DNA from 3 places in the Halomonas garicola genome. Region 2 is predicted to be linked to each of the others. Evidence: riboswitches for the same ligand, from Rfam matches in the RefSeq annotation. Region 2 holds a riboswitch; each other region holds the start of a gene.
The links. Region 2 has a riboswitch for thiamine pyrophosphate ahead of thiC (phosphomethylpyrimidine synthase ThiC). Riboswitches for the same ligand answer to the same signal wherever they lie in the genome.

Region 1: it holds a riboswitch for thiamine pyrophosphate, as region 2 does, so the genes downstream of both, ACZ46Y_RS04605 (3-oxoacyl-ACP reductase) here and thiC (phosphomethylpyrimidine synthase ThiC) in region 2, are expected to answer to the same signal.
Region 3: it holds a riboswitch for thiamine pyrophosphate, as region 2 does, so the genes downstream of both, ACZ46Y_RS04615 (sodium:solute symporter family protein) here and thiC (phosphomethylpyrimidine synthase ThiC) in region 2, are expected to answer to the same signal.

Annotation. Positions count from the first base shown of each region.
Region 1 is NZ_AP043931.1:894,959-899,458, reverse strand. Features, by position in the region: gene ACZ46Y_RS04610 (LLM class flavin-dependent oxidoreductase) at 1-1,217, opposite strand, end outside; gene ACZ46Y_RS04605 (3-oxoacyl-ACP reductase) at 1,223-2,029, opposite strand; TPP riboswitch at 2,084-2,182, opposite strand; gene ACZ46Y_RS04600 (YebC/PmpR family DNA-binding transcriptional regulator) at 2,327-3,058, shown strand; gene ACZ46Y_RS04595 (ABC transporter ATP-binding protein) at 3,055-4,500, opposite strand, start outside.
Region 2 is NZ_AP043931.1:19,681-24,180, reverse strand. Features, by position in the region: gene phoU (phosphate signaling complex protein PhoU) at 1-414, shown strand, start outside; gene ACZ46Y_RS00300 (hypothetical protein) at 549-932, shown strand; TPP riboswitch at 1,147-1,283, shown strand; gene thiC (phosphomethylpyrimidine synthase ThiC) at 1,370-3,295, shown strand; gene ACZ46Y_RS00290 (transposase) at 3,450-3,707, shown strand; partial or broken gene ACZ46Y_RS00285 (hypothetical protein) at 3,893-3,961, shown strand; gene ACZ46Y_RS00280 (hypothetical protein) at 3,971-4,141, shown strand.
Region 3 is NZ_AP043931.1:899,637-904,136, forward strand. Features, by position in the region: gene ACZ46Y_RS04615 (sodium:solute symporter family protein) at 48-1,499, opposite strand; TPP riboswitch at 1,573-1,683, opposite strand; gene ACZ46Y_RS04620 (catalase) at 1,869-3,329, shown strand; gene ACZ46Y_RS04625 (tellurite resistance/C4-dicarboxylate transporter family protein) at 3,497-4,500, shown strand, end outside.

The DNA of each region.
Region 1 (4,500 bases), 880 kb from region 2:
AAGAGCCCGCGCTTTTGCAGCACCGGCACCACCTGGTCGACGAAGTCGTCGATGCTCGAGGGTAGCGACGGCGGCATCAGATTGAAGCCGTCGGCGCCGCCGTTTTCCACCCAGCGCTGCATTTCGTCGGCGATGCTCTCCGGCGTGCCGATCATGGTGCAGTGCCCGCCACCGGCGGCAAGGCGGCCAAGCAGCTGGCGAAGCGTGGGCTGTTCGCACTCGATAATGCGCAGAATCGTCGCGTATCGCCCCTTGGGCCCGGTGAAGTCTTCAAGCAGCGGAAGCTCGGGCATCGGCGCGTCCAGCTCCCAGTCGCTGCAGTCCTGGCCGATGAAGGTGCCCAGCTGATGGAGCGAATCCGCGGTGGGCAGCAGCTTATCGAGCTCGCGCTGGCGGGCCCGGGCCTCGTCCATGGTGGAACCCACGTAGGTGACAAGCCCCGGCATGATCGGCACCGGCGGCCGCCCGGCGGCGGCTACCCGCGCCTGAATATCGCGGTAGTAATCCTGCGCCGATGCCAGGTCGTAGGCCACGGCGTAGATCGCCTCGGCGTAGCGCGCGGCCAGGTCGCGGCCCTGATCGGAGGCGCCGGCCTGAAACAGCACCGGTCGGCCCTGGGGCGAGCGCGGCACGGTGAGCGGGCCGTCCACCAAAAAATGCTCGCCGCGGTGGTTGATCGGGCACACCCTGTTCGGGTCGGCGAAGTTGCCGGCGCGGTCAAGCGTCAGGGCGTCGTCGCCCCAGCTGTCCCACAGCGCCAGCATCGTATCGGCAAACTCCTCGGCCCGGGCGTAGCGCTCCGCATGGGGCGGCATGGCCTTGTAGCTATGGTTGCGCGCCTCGGTGTCGAACATCGAGGTGACCAGGTTCCAGCCCATGCGCCCGTCGGAAATATGATCCAGCGACGCGAGCAGCCTGGCGGCGTGAAAAGGCGTATAGAAGGTGCTCGACACGGTGGAGATCAGGCCGATGTGCTCGGTGGCCCGGGCCATGGCGGAAAGCGCGGTCAAAGGCTCCAGAAACCACAGCGGCCCGCCGGCGACGTTGCCCGCGGCATGGCCATCGGCGAAGAAGACGGCGTCGAACTTGCCCCGCTCGGCGGTGCGCGCCAGCGCCTCGAAGTGGCGAATATCACCCATTTTCTCGGCGGCGGAATCCGCGTGGCGCCAGGCGGCCCGGTGGTGGCCGCAGCCCATGATGAAAAGATTCAGGTGCATGGACATCAGTTTTTCACCAGTCCGCCGTCGACCACCAGATTCTGCCCGGTGACCGCCCGGCTCCAGGGCGAGGCAAACAGCAGCGCGGCGTCGGCGAACTCATCCGGGGTGACCACCCGGCGCAGCGGCGTGTTGGCGGCAATCAGGTCAAAGACTTCGTCCGGCGTCGCGGCCGAAGCATCCGTGGTGCGCAGAAGCCCGCCGGAAATCATGTTGACGGTGATGTTGTCCGGCCCCAGATCGTGGGCGAAGGTGCGCGTCAGCGACAGCAGCGCGGCCTTGCCCGCGGTGTAGTCGTGATACGGCACAATGGGGTTCTGGAAGAGGTTGGTGCCGACGTTGACCACGCGGCCAAAGCCCTGCTCGCGCATGCCGGCAAGGGCCGCCTGAATGACGTTGAGCGCGCCCTGGTTTACCCCTCTGAACTGCTGCTCCAGATGCTCCCAGGTGAGCGAATCGGCGTCCGGGCGGTCGTCGCCGTTGAACGAAAAGTCCGGCAGCGCGTTGTTGATCACCGTGGTCACCGACGCGCCGAAATGCCTGGCGGCGGCGTCAAACATGGCGTTAACGGCCGCGGCGTCGCAGACGTCGGCCTGGACCGCCAGCGCCCGATCGGGCGCGCCAGCAGCCACGGCTTCGGCGCCGGCGGCGCTGTGGCGATAGTTGATCACCACCCGGGCGCCGGCGCTCAGAAACGCCCGCGCCAGGCTTGCGCCCAGGCCGCGGCCGGCACCAGTGACCAGCACGACCTGCTGGTCGAGCGGCAGCGCAGTAGAGGAAGAAACAGCGTGGGAAGCGGTAGCAGCACTCATGATGTGGCCCTTAGCGTAACGGTAGCAACGAAGGGCGCACGCCGGGTGCTCGGCTGAGCACTGCGCTGACATCCCTTCGCCGGTATGAACTGGATCAGGTTCGGCGGGTGTTCTCTCAGCCCCGCCGTTGGCGGGGCACCCCGTGTCATGCTGGGCTGACCATAGCGCATTGGCCGACGGCCAACAAGGCACCGGCGGGGCCCGGCATGGCCTCGCCGACGGTTGTGGCGTAAAATCAAGGGTTCTCCATGCCGTGCCGATCCCGGCCGCCGCGTTGAACCAACCAAGGACTGCAACATGGGTAGGGCTTTTCAGAACCGCAAGGAATCCATGGCCAAAACGGCCGATGCCAAGACCAAGGTCTACAGCAAGTACGGGCGCGAGATTTACGTCTGCGCCAAGTCCGGCGGCCCCGACCCTCACAGCAACCTGGCGCTGCGCGGCCTGCTCGACCGCGCCAAGAAGGATCAGGTGCCCGCCCACGTCATCGACAAGGCGCTGGACAAGGCCGCCGGCGCCGGCGGCGAGGATTTCTCCCCGGCGCGCTACGAAGGCTTCGGCCCGGGCAACGTGATGCTCATCATCGAGTGCCTGACCGACAACGCCAACCGCACCATCGGCGACGTTCGCGGCTGCTTTACCAAGGCCAAGAGCAAGATCGGCACCCCGGGCAGCGTCAGCCACCTGTTCGACCACTGCGCGATTTTCGCCTTCGCCGGCGAGGACGAAGAAGCCGTGCTGGAAGCGCTGATGGCAGCCGACGTCGACGTTACCGACATCGAGTGCGAAGACGGGCAGATTACCGTTTTCGCCCCGCACACCGAATACGCCAAGGCGCGCACCGCACTGGTTGACGCCTTCGGCGAGCTGGACTTCGAGGCCGACGATATCCAATTCCTCCCCCAGACCACCACGCCGGTGGAGGGCGACGACGTGGCGGCGCTGGAAAAGCTGCTGGCGATGCTCCACGACCTCGACGACGTGCAGAACATCTACCACAGCGCCGAGCTGCCCGAAGACAACGCCTAGGCGTCGTCTTCCTCGTTCTCATCAAGGCCGATGAATCCGCCCGACTGGTGCTTCCACAGGCGGGCGTAGATACCGCCTCTGGCCAGCAGCTCACTGTGAGAGCCGGCCTCGACAATGCGCCCCTCATCCACCACCAGCAGCCGGTCGAGCATGGCGATGGTAGAAAGCCGATGGGCGATGGCGATCACCGTCTTGCCCTGCATCAGGTGCTCGAGCTGCTCCTGGATCGCCGCCTCGACCTCGGAGTCCAGCGCCGAGGTGGCTTCGTCCAGCACCAGCAGGGGGGCGTTTTTGAGCAGCACCCGAGCAATGGCGATGCGCTGACGCTGGCCGCCGGAAAGCTTTACCCCGCGCTCGCCCACGTGGGCATCCAGCCCGCGCCGCCCCTGGGGGTCTACCAGATCATCAATGAACTCGTCAGCGTGTGCCTGGCGCACCGCGGCCCAGATGGCCTCGTCGCTGGCCTCGGGGCTGCCGTAGCGGATGTTGTCGCGCAGCGAACGGTGCAGAAGCGACGTATCCTGGGTAACCATGCCGATCTGGTGGCGCAGCGAGGACTGGGTAACCTCGGCGATGTTCTGCCCGTCGATGCGAATCGCCCCGCCCTGAAGATCAAAAAAGCGCAGCAATAGGTTGGCAAGGGTCGACTTGCCCGCGCCGGAGCGGCCAATAAGTCCGACCTTCTCTCCCGAGGCGATGGTCAGATCCAGCCCGTCGAACACCGCCTTGTAGTCGCCGTCCGCCTCGACGTAGCCAAAGTGCAGGTCCTCAAAGCGGATTTCACCCCGGGGTACGGCAAGCTCGCCGGCATCGGGCGCATCCTGCACCTTGGGCGTGTTGGCAATGGTGTTCATGCCGTCCTGGACGGTGCCGATGTTTTCAAACAGCCGGGCGACTTCGTCCAGAATCCAGTCGGACATGAAGCGCACGCGCATCACCAGAGCAATGGCAATGGCCAGCACCCCAAGCGAGATGACCTGGGTATACCAGGCCACCAGTACCGTCGCCGCCATGCCCACCAGCAACAGCGTGTTGAGCAGCGTCAAACACACGCTCAACAGCGTCACCAGGCGCATCTGGCCGTGCACCGTGGACATGAAGCCGCGCATGGCTTCCCGGGCGTAGTTCTGCTCGTGGCGGGTGTCGGCAAAGAGCTTGATGGTCTGGATGTTGCTGTAGCTGTCGACCACCCGGCCGGTCATCTGTGCCCGGGCGTTGGCCTGGGCCATGGACACCCGGCGCAGGCGAGGGACGAAAAAGCGCATGATGGCCAAATAGCCGACCAGCCACACAAGCAGCGGCACCGCCAGCCAGATATCCGCCTGCATCAGCAAAAACGCCGCGCCGGTAAAGTAGACGATGGCGTAGACCAGCAGATCCATCACCTTGGTGACGGTCTCGCGCATGGCAAGCGCGGTCTGCATCACCTTCTGGGAGACGCG
Region 2 (4,500 bases):
GCCCGCAACGCGCTGGAGCTGGTCGAGAGCAATTCGGGAAACCGCGGTTTCGTCGAGGTGCGGCTCATCAGCGAGCACGTGCGCAGGATGGTCAGCGATTCACTGAGCTCCTTCGCCCACTTCGATACCGAGCTGGCACTAAAGGTGGTGCGTGAAGACGATCATGTCGACAGCGAATACAAGACCGCCATGCGCTCACTCATGACGCTCATGATGGAAGATGCGCGGGCGATCTCGCCGGTGCTGAGCATCATGTGGATGCTGCGCTCGCTGGAGCGCATTGGCGATCATGCCAGCAATCTGGCTGAATATGTGATCTACCTGGTCAAGGGGATGGACGTGCGCCATCAGAATCCTGACGAGGTAGCCTGTAGTATCAGGGCCGAGGATGGTTCCCCCCCAGTGTCGGGATGAGTGTCGCACCCTCTGAGACCCTGTTTCTATAAAACGTTAGGGGGCGAAAAGAGGCCCGCGCCGAGGCGCGTTGCCTACCTGACTCGCTGGGCAAGGGCGCCAATGGCTGGTCTTCCCGGGACAAGTTCAGCGCCGTGGTCGAGACCGCCTCGATGAACGCCCAAGAGACCGCGGAGTACTGCCGGCGACGCGGCCTCTATCCAGAGCAGCTGGAGCGCTGGCGTCACGATTGCGAGCAGACCGCCAGCCTGTCATATACGGAACGCCAGCGTGAGGCTGATGAGGCCAAGCAGCAGCGCAAGCGTATCAAGACACTGAAGAAGGAGCTGGCCCGCAAGAACGCGGTCCTGGCTGAAACGGCGGCGCTGCTGACACTGCGAAAAAAGCGCAGGCGATCTGGGGGACGGGGAGAACTACCGGCTGAAGCAGAAGGTGCTCAGCTGACGATCACGGGTGGGACAGTTTTATTGACCGAAAGTGGGTCACTTCTGATGGCTATTGACAGCGGCCTGCCGTGAGCTGGGCATCACCGCCCGCACGCACCAGCGATGGCCCCGTGACGGTGATATCCGCGAGGACCAGCGGCCTTTGGTCGAGCGGCCGGTGCCGGCTAACGCCCTGACGCCGGCCGAAGAGCAGGCGATCCTCGACGTATACCACCTAGGCCACCGGCAAGCTCTTATGGGGTAACGACGGTTGCTAACCCGCTTTACCGTGGCTTAGAGTAGTGTCTCTCGCTTGACGGGGTGTCGGTAATTCCGGCTGAGACAGCGCAATGGTAGCGCTGACCCGTTGAACCTGATCCGGCTAATTTTTCCGTCATGCCGACGGAGAAGGGTACCGGCGTAGGGATCAAGCACTGGTGCACTTCCGGCCGCTGATGGTCTTCGGCGCGTCTTTACTACCCAACCAGTCTCCCACGCCTCCCTGGCCACTACCAAGGGAGCTTTTTTGCATGTCTTCAGTGATTTCCACATCGTCTTCGACGTCGCATTTTCTCGCCGAAACCGCCATGGTCGACGATGCGGCGATTCAGCCGCTGCCCGGCTCGCGCAAGGTCTACGTCGAAGGCTCGCGCTCGGATATTCGCGTGCCGTTTCGTGAAATCTCTCTCTCGCCCACTCAAACCACCGACGTGCCCGAGGAAAATCCGCCGCTGCTGGTGTACGACACCTCCGGCCCGTACAGCGACCCCGAAGTGCAGCCGGATTTGCGCCGGGGGCTTGCCGAGCTTCGCCGTTCCTGGATTGAAGAGCGCGACGATACCGAGTTTCTCGACGGCCCAACCTCGGATTACGGCCGCCGTCGGGCCAACGACCCCATGCTCGCGCCGCTGCGCTTTGAGCTGACGCGCACGCCGCGCCGGGCCAAGCCGGGCAAAAACGTCACCCAGCTGCACTACGCCCACCAGGGAATTATTACCCCGGAGATGGAGTTTATCGCCATCCGCGAAAACCAGCGGCGTCAGGCCTTTTCTGCCGAGTACGCCGGCAGCGAAGAGGTCGAGGCGATTTTAGGTCACCAGCATGCGGGGCAAAGTTTTGGCGCCAATCTGCCCGAGGAAATCACCCCGGAGTTTGTCCGCGCTGAAGTCGCCGCCGGCCGCGCGATCATCCCATGCAATATCAACCATCCGGAAACCGAGCCGATGATTATCGGGCGTAACTTTCTGGTCAAGATCAACGGCAACCTGGGCAACTCGGCGGTGACGTCATCCATCGAGGAAGAGGTCGACAAGATGACCTGGGGCATCCGCTGGGGCTCGGATACCGTCATGGACCTGTCTACCGGTCAGAACATCCACGAAACCCGCGAATGGATCATCCGCAACGCGCCGGTGCCCATCGGCACGGTGCCGATCTATCAGGCGCTGGAGAAGGTCAAGGGCGTGGCAGAAGACCTCACCTGGGAAGTATTCCGCGATACCCTGATCGAGCAGGCCGAGCAGGGCGTGGACTACTTCACCATCCACGCCGGCGTGCGCCTGCGCTATGTGCCGCTGACCGCCAAGCGGGTCACGGGGATCGTCTCCCGGGGCGGCTCGATCATGGCCAAGTGGTGCCTTTACCACCATCAGGAAAGCTTCCTCTATACCCACTTCGAAGAGATCTGCGAAATCTGCAAGCAGTATGACGTAGCGTTCTCGCTGGGCGACGGCCTGCGCCCGGGCTCGGTGGCCGATGCCAACGACGAGGCTCAGTTTGCCGAGCTGGAGACCCTGGGCGAGCTGACCCGCATTGCCTGGAAACATGATGTTCAGGTGATGATCGAAGGCCCCGGCCACGTGCCCATGCACCTGATCAAGGAGAACATGGACAAGCAGCTCGAAGAGTGCGACGAAGCGCCGTTCTATACTCTGGGGCCGCTAACCACCGATATTGCCCCGGGCTACGACCACATTACCTCAGGGATAGGCGCGGCGATGATCGGCTGGTACGGCTGCGCCATGCTCTGCTACGTCACGCCCAAGGAGCACCTGGGCCTGCCCAACAAGGATGACGTCAAAACCGGCATCATCACCTACAAGATTGCCGCCCACGCGGCAGATCTGGCCAAGGGGCATCCGGCCTCACAGCGTCGCGATAACGCGCTATCCAAGGCACGCTTCGAGTTCCGCTGGGAAGACCAGTTCAACCTGGGGCTGGATCCGGACACCGCGCGGGAGTTCCACGACGAAACCCTGCCCAAGGACTCGGCCAAGGTGGCGCACTTCTGCTCCATGTGCGGCCCCAAGTTCTGCTCGATGAAGATCAGCCACGAGGTTCGCGAATACGCCGCGGCCAACGGGCTCTCCGGCGATCAGGAAGCCGTGATGGCGGGCATGGAAGAACAGGCGAAGAGATTCCGTGAGGAGGGCGCTGAGCTGTATCAGGAAGTCTAGATCGCTAAGTATCATCGTCAAAACGCACCGCCGAGCATCTGGCGGTGCGTTTTGTTATGCGCCAAGCATGGCGCGTAGCATCGACAGGTGTAGTGGTCTAATTGCCTCGGACACCTCGATAGGTGGATCATTCACCGATTGAGGAGAGCCCTAAATGACTCAAAAACGCAGATCGTTCGACCCAGCCTTCAAACTGCAAGTTGTACAGATGATCACCGAGCATGGCCTGAGTATCACTCAGGTTTGCCGGGACATGAATCTTGGCGAGACGGCGGTGCGCCGATGGCTTAAACAGTTCAGTGCCGAGCTGTCAGGCCAAACGGGGATCGGCAAGCCTCTCACAACCGAGCAACGGCGTATTCGTCAGCTGGAAATGGAAAACCGGCAACTTCGACAGGATAATGATCTGTAAAAAAAGCGTCCTTACGCTCAACGGATCAGCTGCAACAGAAGGCCCATCCAGTAGCCCCTTGTGCCGGCTACTGGGCGTGAGTCGATCAGGTTACTATGCCGCTCGCCAACGGGCTCGCGCGCCCGCTAAGGCATGCCCGGCCACAACTCACCTGAAAGCCGCCTTTACGGCATCCAATCAGACCTATGGTTGCCGACCGACGTCTGCGCGCCGCCCTGCATAGTCGGGGCGTCATGGTGGGGCGGCACCGTCTCCGAACTCTTATGCGCAACAATGGCATTCGTCCGGTCTGGAAGCGCAAGTTCATCCACACGACGAATAGCCACCATACGCTGCCGATCGCCGAGAACGTGCTGAACCGCCAGTTCGAGCCCGCTGCGATGAATCGTGCCTGGGTCGCTGACATCACCTACATCCGCACGCGCAGCGGTTAGCTGTACCTGGCCGCTGTGATGGACCTCTTTTCGCGTACGCCTTGCAGATGGCCCTGGCCCAACGGCAGCCTCCGCCAGGCCTGATCGTTCATTCGGACAGGGGTAGCCAGTATGCTAGCGATGCTCATCGCGCCTTGCTGGCCCAGTATGAGTGGAGCGGTCGACGACAAAATCGCTAGACATGACCTGATGGTATCCGCCTACCTCGGGGTGGCGAATATTGGCTTCGTCAGCGATTGATAGAGTGTCTTCTATTCGGAGAGGAAATTGCTCGCAGATGTCGGTAACAGCGGGGTTCCATTCAAGCAACAGGAAGGCTGCCAGTTCTGTATCAGAAAAAAATGATGGGTTCGCCCGGT
Region 3 (4,500 bases), 880 kb from region 2:
GCTGTCGCTCGCGGTGACACGTAGCGAAAGCGCGGCATGAATCATGGCTACGACTGCCGCCCAAAGCGGCGCACCAGCGTCGCCAGGCGGGCGAAGTTGTAGTGCTCGCGGGCGGGCATCGCGCGCATCAGCACGAGAGAGACGGCCACCGGGACGAGCGCGGCGAGCAGAAAGCTTTCCAGAAGCGTCTCGGTGCCGGTGCCCGGGGAAGGGAAGACGGCAAGCCCCGCGACCAGCCCGCAGGCGGTGCTGATCACGGCCTGAAGGCCGCTGTAGCGGCGGCTGAACAGGCCGAAAAATACCGGAAACGCCGCCGCCGAACACAAAAGGTCGGCGAGCAGAAACAGGTAGAGCACGCTGAAACCCTGGGCGGCGACCCAGGTGATCGGCACCGCGGCGGCGACGATCAGCCAGCGGGCCAGACGCATCAGCGTGACTTCGCTTGCCTTCGGCAAAAGCCGGTGCATGTCCACGGCGATAATGCTTGAGGTGGCGTTGATGGTGGAGTCGGCGCTGCTCATCACCAGCGCCAGCCCCAGCGGAATCAGCGCCAGCGCAAACCACAGCGGCACGCTGTCCAGCAGCACGCTGAACAGCGCCACCGAACCGTCGCCTTCCAGACCCAGCCCCACAAAGGCCAGCCCGAAAAGCCCCATCATGACGATGATTGGCAGATTCAAAAGCCCGCTGATCCAGAAGCTTCTGCGCAGCACCCGGACGTTTTTCGCCGCGTAGATGCGCTGCCAGGTGCCCTGATAGAAAAGCCCGGTAAGTACCACGGCGATAAAGAACGTCAGCCCCGCGCGAACGCCGCCGGCGTCGGTCATGTCTAGCAGCTGTGGCGCGTGTTGGGTAAGCCCGTCAAGGGTCGGAGCTGCGCCGCCGGCGGCCTGCCAGCCGAAGAACAGCAGGCAGGCGAGCAGCGGTAGAATCACCACCATCTGCACCTTGTCGGTGAAGATCGATGCGCGCAGGCCGCCGTAAAAGGTGTAGAGCACCGTGGCCAGCATCACCACGCCGGCGGTGAGCCACAGCGGGATGGGGGCCAGCAGTGTGACCATCCGGGCCACGGCGGTGAGGCTCGCGGCCAGGGAAATGAACAGATAAAACAGCATGATCGAGAGCGTAAAGGCGTACATGACGCGACCGTAGCGGTGGATCACAAATTCGGTCAGGCCGTGGCCTTCGGGGATCAGCTCGCGCATGCGCCGGCCGAGCGGAATCATGATCAGCCGGGGCACGCAGGAGCCCAGGGCATAGCCCAGCAGCGCGCTGATGCCGCCCCAGGTGGCGGCCTGGGCGGGGCCGAAAAGTACCCAGGTGCCAAGCGTGGTGGCCAGCAGGGTGCTCACCGTGGCGCGGGTGCTTTGGGTATTGCGCGCGGCGATGTAGGTATCCAGGTCGTCGCGCTGGCGTCGGGCATAAAGCAGGCCGGGAACGGCAAAGGCAGCGGCGCAGAACGAAAGCCAAAGGGCCGTCCAGACGGGATCAAGCAGCATGGTGAAACGTCCTCTATCCTTGTGGCGGCCGGGTCTTGGGCGGGCGTCTGGCAGACGACAGGGAAGAGGCGAGGTGGCGTGTGCTTTCCTTCCCTTCGCCGGTATGACCCGGATCAGGTTCGAAGGGTTACCGGCGCGGAAAGCGGCGGATTCTCAGCCCGTTAGGGCTCCCCCAGGAGAAGCTAGAGCCTAGGCAGGCGCGGCGACGTTGTCAAACTGCCTTTTGGGCTATCAGCAGAAGGTGGCTGCAAGTTTTTAGCTATCGGCTATCGAAAGGATAGCGCACTTTTTGGCGGAAAAAGGGTAGTCTGTGGGTATGGCAGCGGCAACCGGCTGCCTGGCGACAATGACCCACAAGGAGGCGCTAACGTGTCCGACGACAATCGCAAGCCGACCACTACCGATGCCGGCATTCCCGTGGCCAGCGACGAACATTCGCTGACCGTGGGGCCGAACGGTCCCATCGTGCTTCACGATCACTACCTGATCGAGCAGATGGCCCAGTTCAACCGCGAGCGCATTCCCGAGCGCCAGCCCCACGCCAAGGGCAGCGGTGCCTTCGGCCGCTTTGAGGTGACGGAAGACGTCAGCCGTTACACCCGGGCGGCAGTGTTTCAGCCGGGCACCCAAACCGAGGTGCTGATGCGCTTTTCCACCGTGGCCGGCGAGCGCGGCAGCCCGGATACCTGGCGCGATCCCCGGGGTTTTTCCATCAAGTTCTACACCAGTGAAGGCAACTACGACATGGTGGGGAACAACACCCCGGTATTTTTCATGCGCGACCCGATGAAGTTTCAGCACTTCATCCGTTCGCAGAAGCGCCGGGCAGACAACAACCTGCGCGACCACGACATGCAGTGGGATTTCTGGTCGCTGTCGCCGGAGTCGGCCCATCAGGTGACCTGGCTGATGGGCGACCGCGGCATTCCCAAAACCTGGCGCCACATGAACGGCTACTCAAGCCACACCTATATGTGGGTAAACGCCGAGGGTGAGAAGTTTTGGGTCAAGTACCACTTCAAGACCGATCAGGGCATCGAGTGCCTGACCCAGGAAGAGGCCGATCGCCTGGCCGGGGAAGACAGCGACTATCACATGCGCGATCTCTATACCGCGATTGACCGGGGCGATTATCCCAGCTGGACGCTGTACATGCAGGTCATGCCGTTCAAGGACGCCGAGACCTACCGCTTCAACCCGTTCGATCTGACCAAGATCTGGCCCCATGAGGACTACCCGCTGATCAAGGTGGGCAAGCTTAAGCTGGATACCAATCCCGTGGATAACCACGCCCAGATCGAGCAGGCGGCGTTCGAGCCCAATAACCTGGTGCCGGGCATCGGGCTATCTCCGGACAGAATGCTGCTGGCCCGGGGCTTTTCCTACGCCGACGCGCACCGTGCCCGGCTCGGCACCAACTATAAGCAGATTCCGGTCAACGCGCCCAAGGTGCCGGTAAATAGCTACACTAAGGACGGCGCCATGCAGATGCGCACGGTGTCCGATCCGGTGTACGCGCCCAACTCCAAGGGCGGCCCCCAGGCCGACGGCGAGCGCTACCCCGACGACACCACCTGGGAGACCGACGGCGACATGGTGCGCACGGCCTACACGCTGCGCCGGGACGATGACGACTTTGGCCAGGCCAATGCCCTGGTCAACCAGGTGATGGACGAGGCCGCTCGGGAACGCTTGGTGAACAACGTCACGGGGCATTTGCTGGACGGCGTCACCGAGCCGGTGCTCGAGCGCGCCTTCGACTACTGGCGCAACGTCGACGCCGACATCGGCGAGCGCATCGCCCGGAACGTGCGCGAGAAGCAGGGGTAAGCCTCCGAGCGCTACACAAGCGCTAACGCATACTGAGCGGCCCGCCGGCGACTGCCGGCGGGTTTTTTTGTGGCTGGCGCGGCAATTGCGGACGGGGTTTGGTCAGCGCCGGGTAGCGGCGCATAATAATGGCGACAGGCGCCGAATCATCATTCAGGGAGAGCAGCGTGGGACATTATCAAGCCGGAAGCCGGCACTGGCTTCAGGCACTGGAAGCGCTGTCGCCGGCGTATTTTGGCCTGATCATGGCAACGGGGATTGTATCGCTGGCGGCCCACTTCATGGGACGGCCGGTGATCGCCGGCGCGCTCTTTGTCCTTAACCTGGCGGCCTACCCGCTGCTGTGGGGGCTTTATGCCTTGCGCCTGTGGCGCTTTCCCTGCCGGGTGGTCAGCGACCTGACCAGTCACCAGAGCGCCTCGGGCTTTTTCACCCTGGTGGCGGCGTCCTGCGTGCTGGGCAGCCAGTGCCTGCTGCTGACCGGCTGGTACGCGCTGGCGCTTGCGCTTTGGGGAGTGGCGCTGGTGCTGTGGCTGGCGCTGACTTATACCATCTTCACCGCCTTTACTATCAAGGAGCACAAGCCGGCGTTTGAGGAAAGCATCAGCGGCGGCTGGCTGTTGGCCGTGGTGGCCACCCAGTCGATTGCTCTGCTGGGGGCTTTGCTGGCTGCCAACATGCCTTCGCCGTATCGGCTAGAGGTCAATTTCCTCGCGCTGTCCATGTGGCTGTGGGGCGGGATGCTCTATATCTGGATGATGTCGCTGATCTTTTACCGCTACAGCTTCTTCCATTTCTCGCCGGGGGATCTAGCGCCCCCGTACTGGATCAACATGGGCGCCATGGCGATTTCCACCCTGGCCGGTTCCCAGCTGATCCTCAACGCCCCGGACGCGCCGTTTCTGCTCTCGCTGCGCCCGTTTCTCAAGGGCTTTACCGTGTTTTACTGGGCCACCGGTACCTGGTGGATCCCCATGCTGCTGATCCTTGCGGTGTGGCGCTATGTGTACAAGCGTTTTCCGCTGCGTTACAACCCGCTTTACTGGGGCGCGGTGTTTCCGCTGGGCATGTACGCCGCGAGCACCCACAACATGCAGCGTGCCCTTGCCATGCCGTTTCTGGATACGCTGGCGACCGTGTTTTTATACGTGGCGCTCACCGCCTGGGCGGT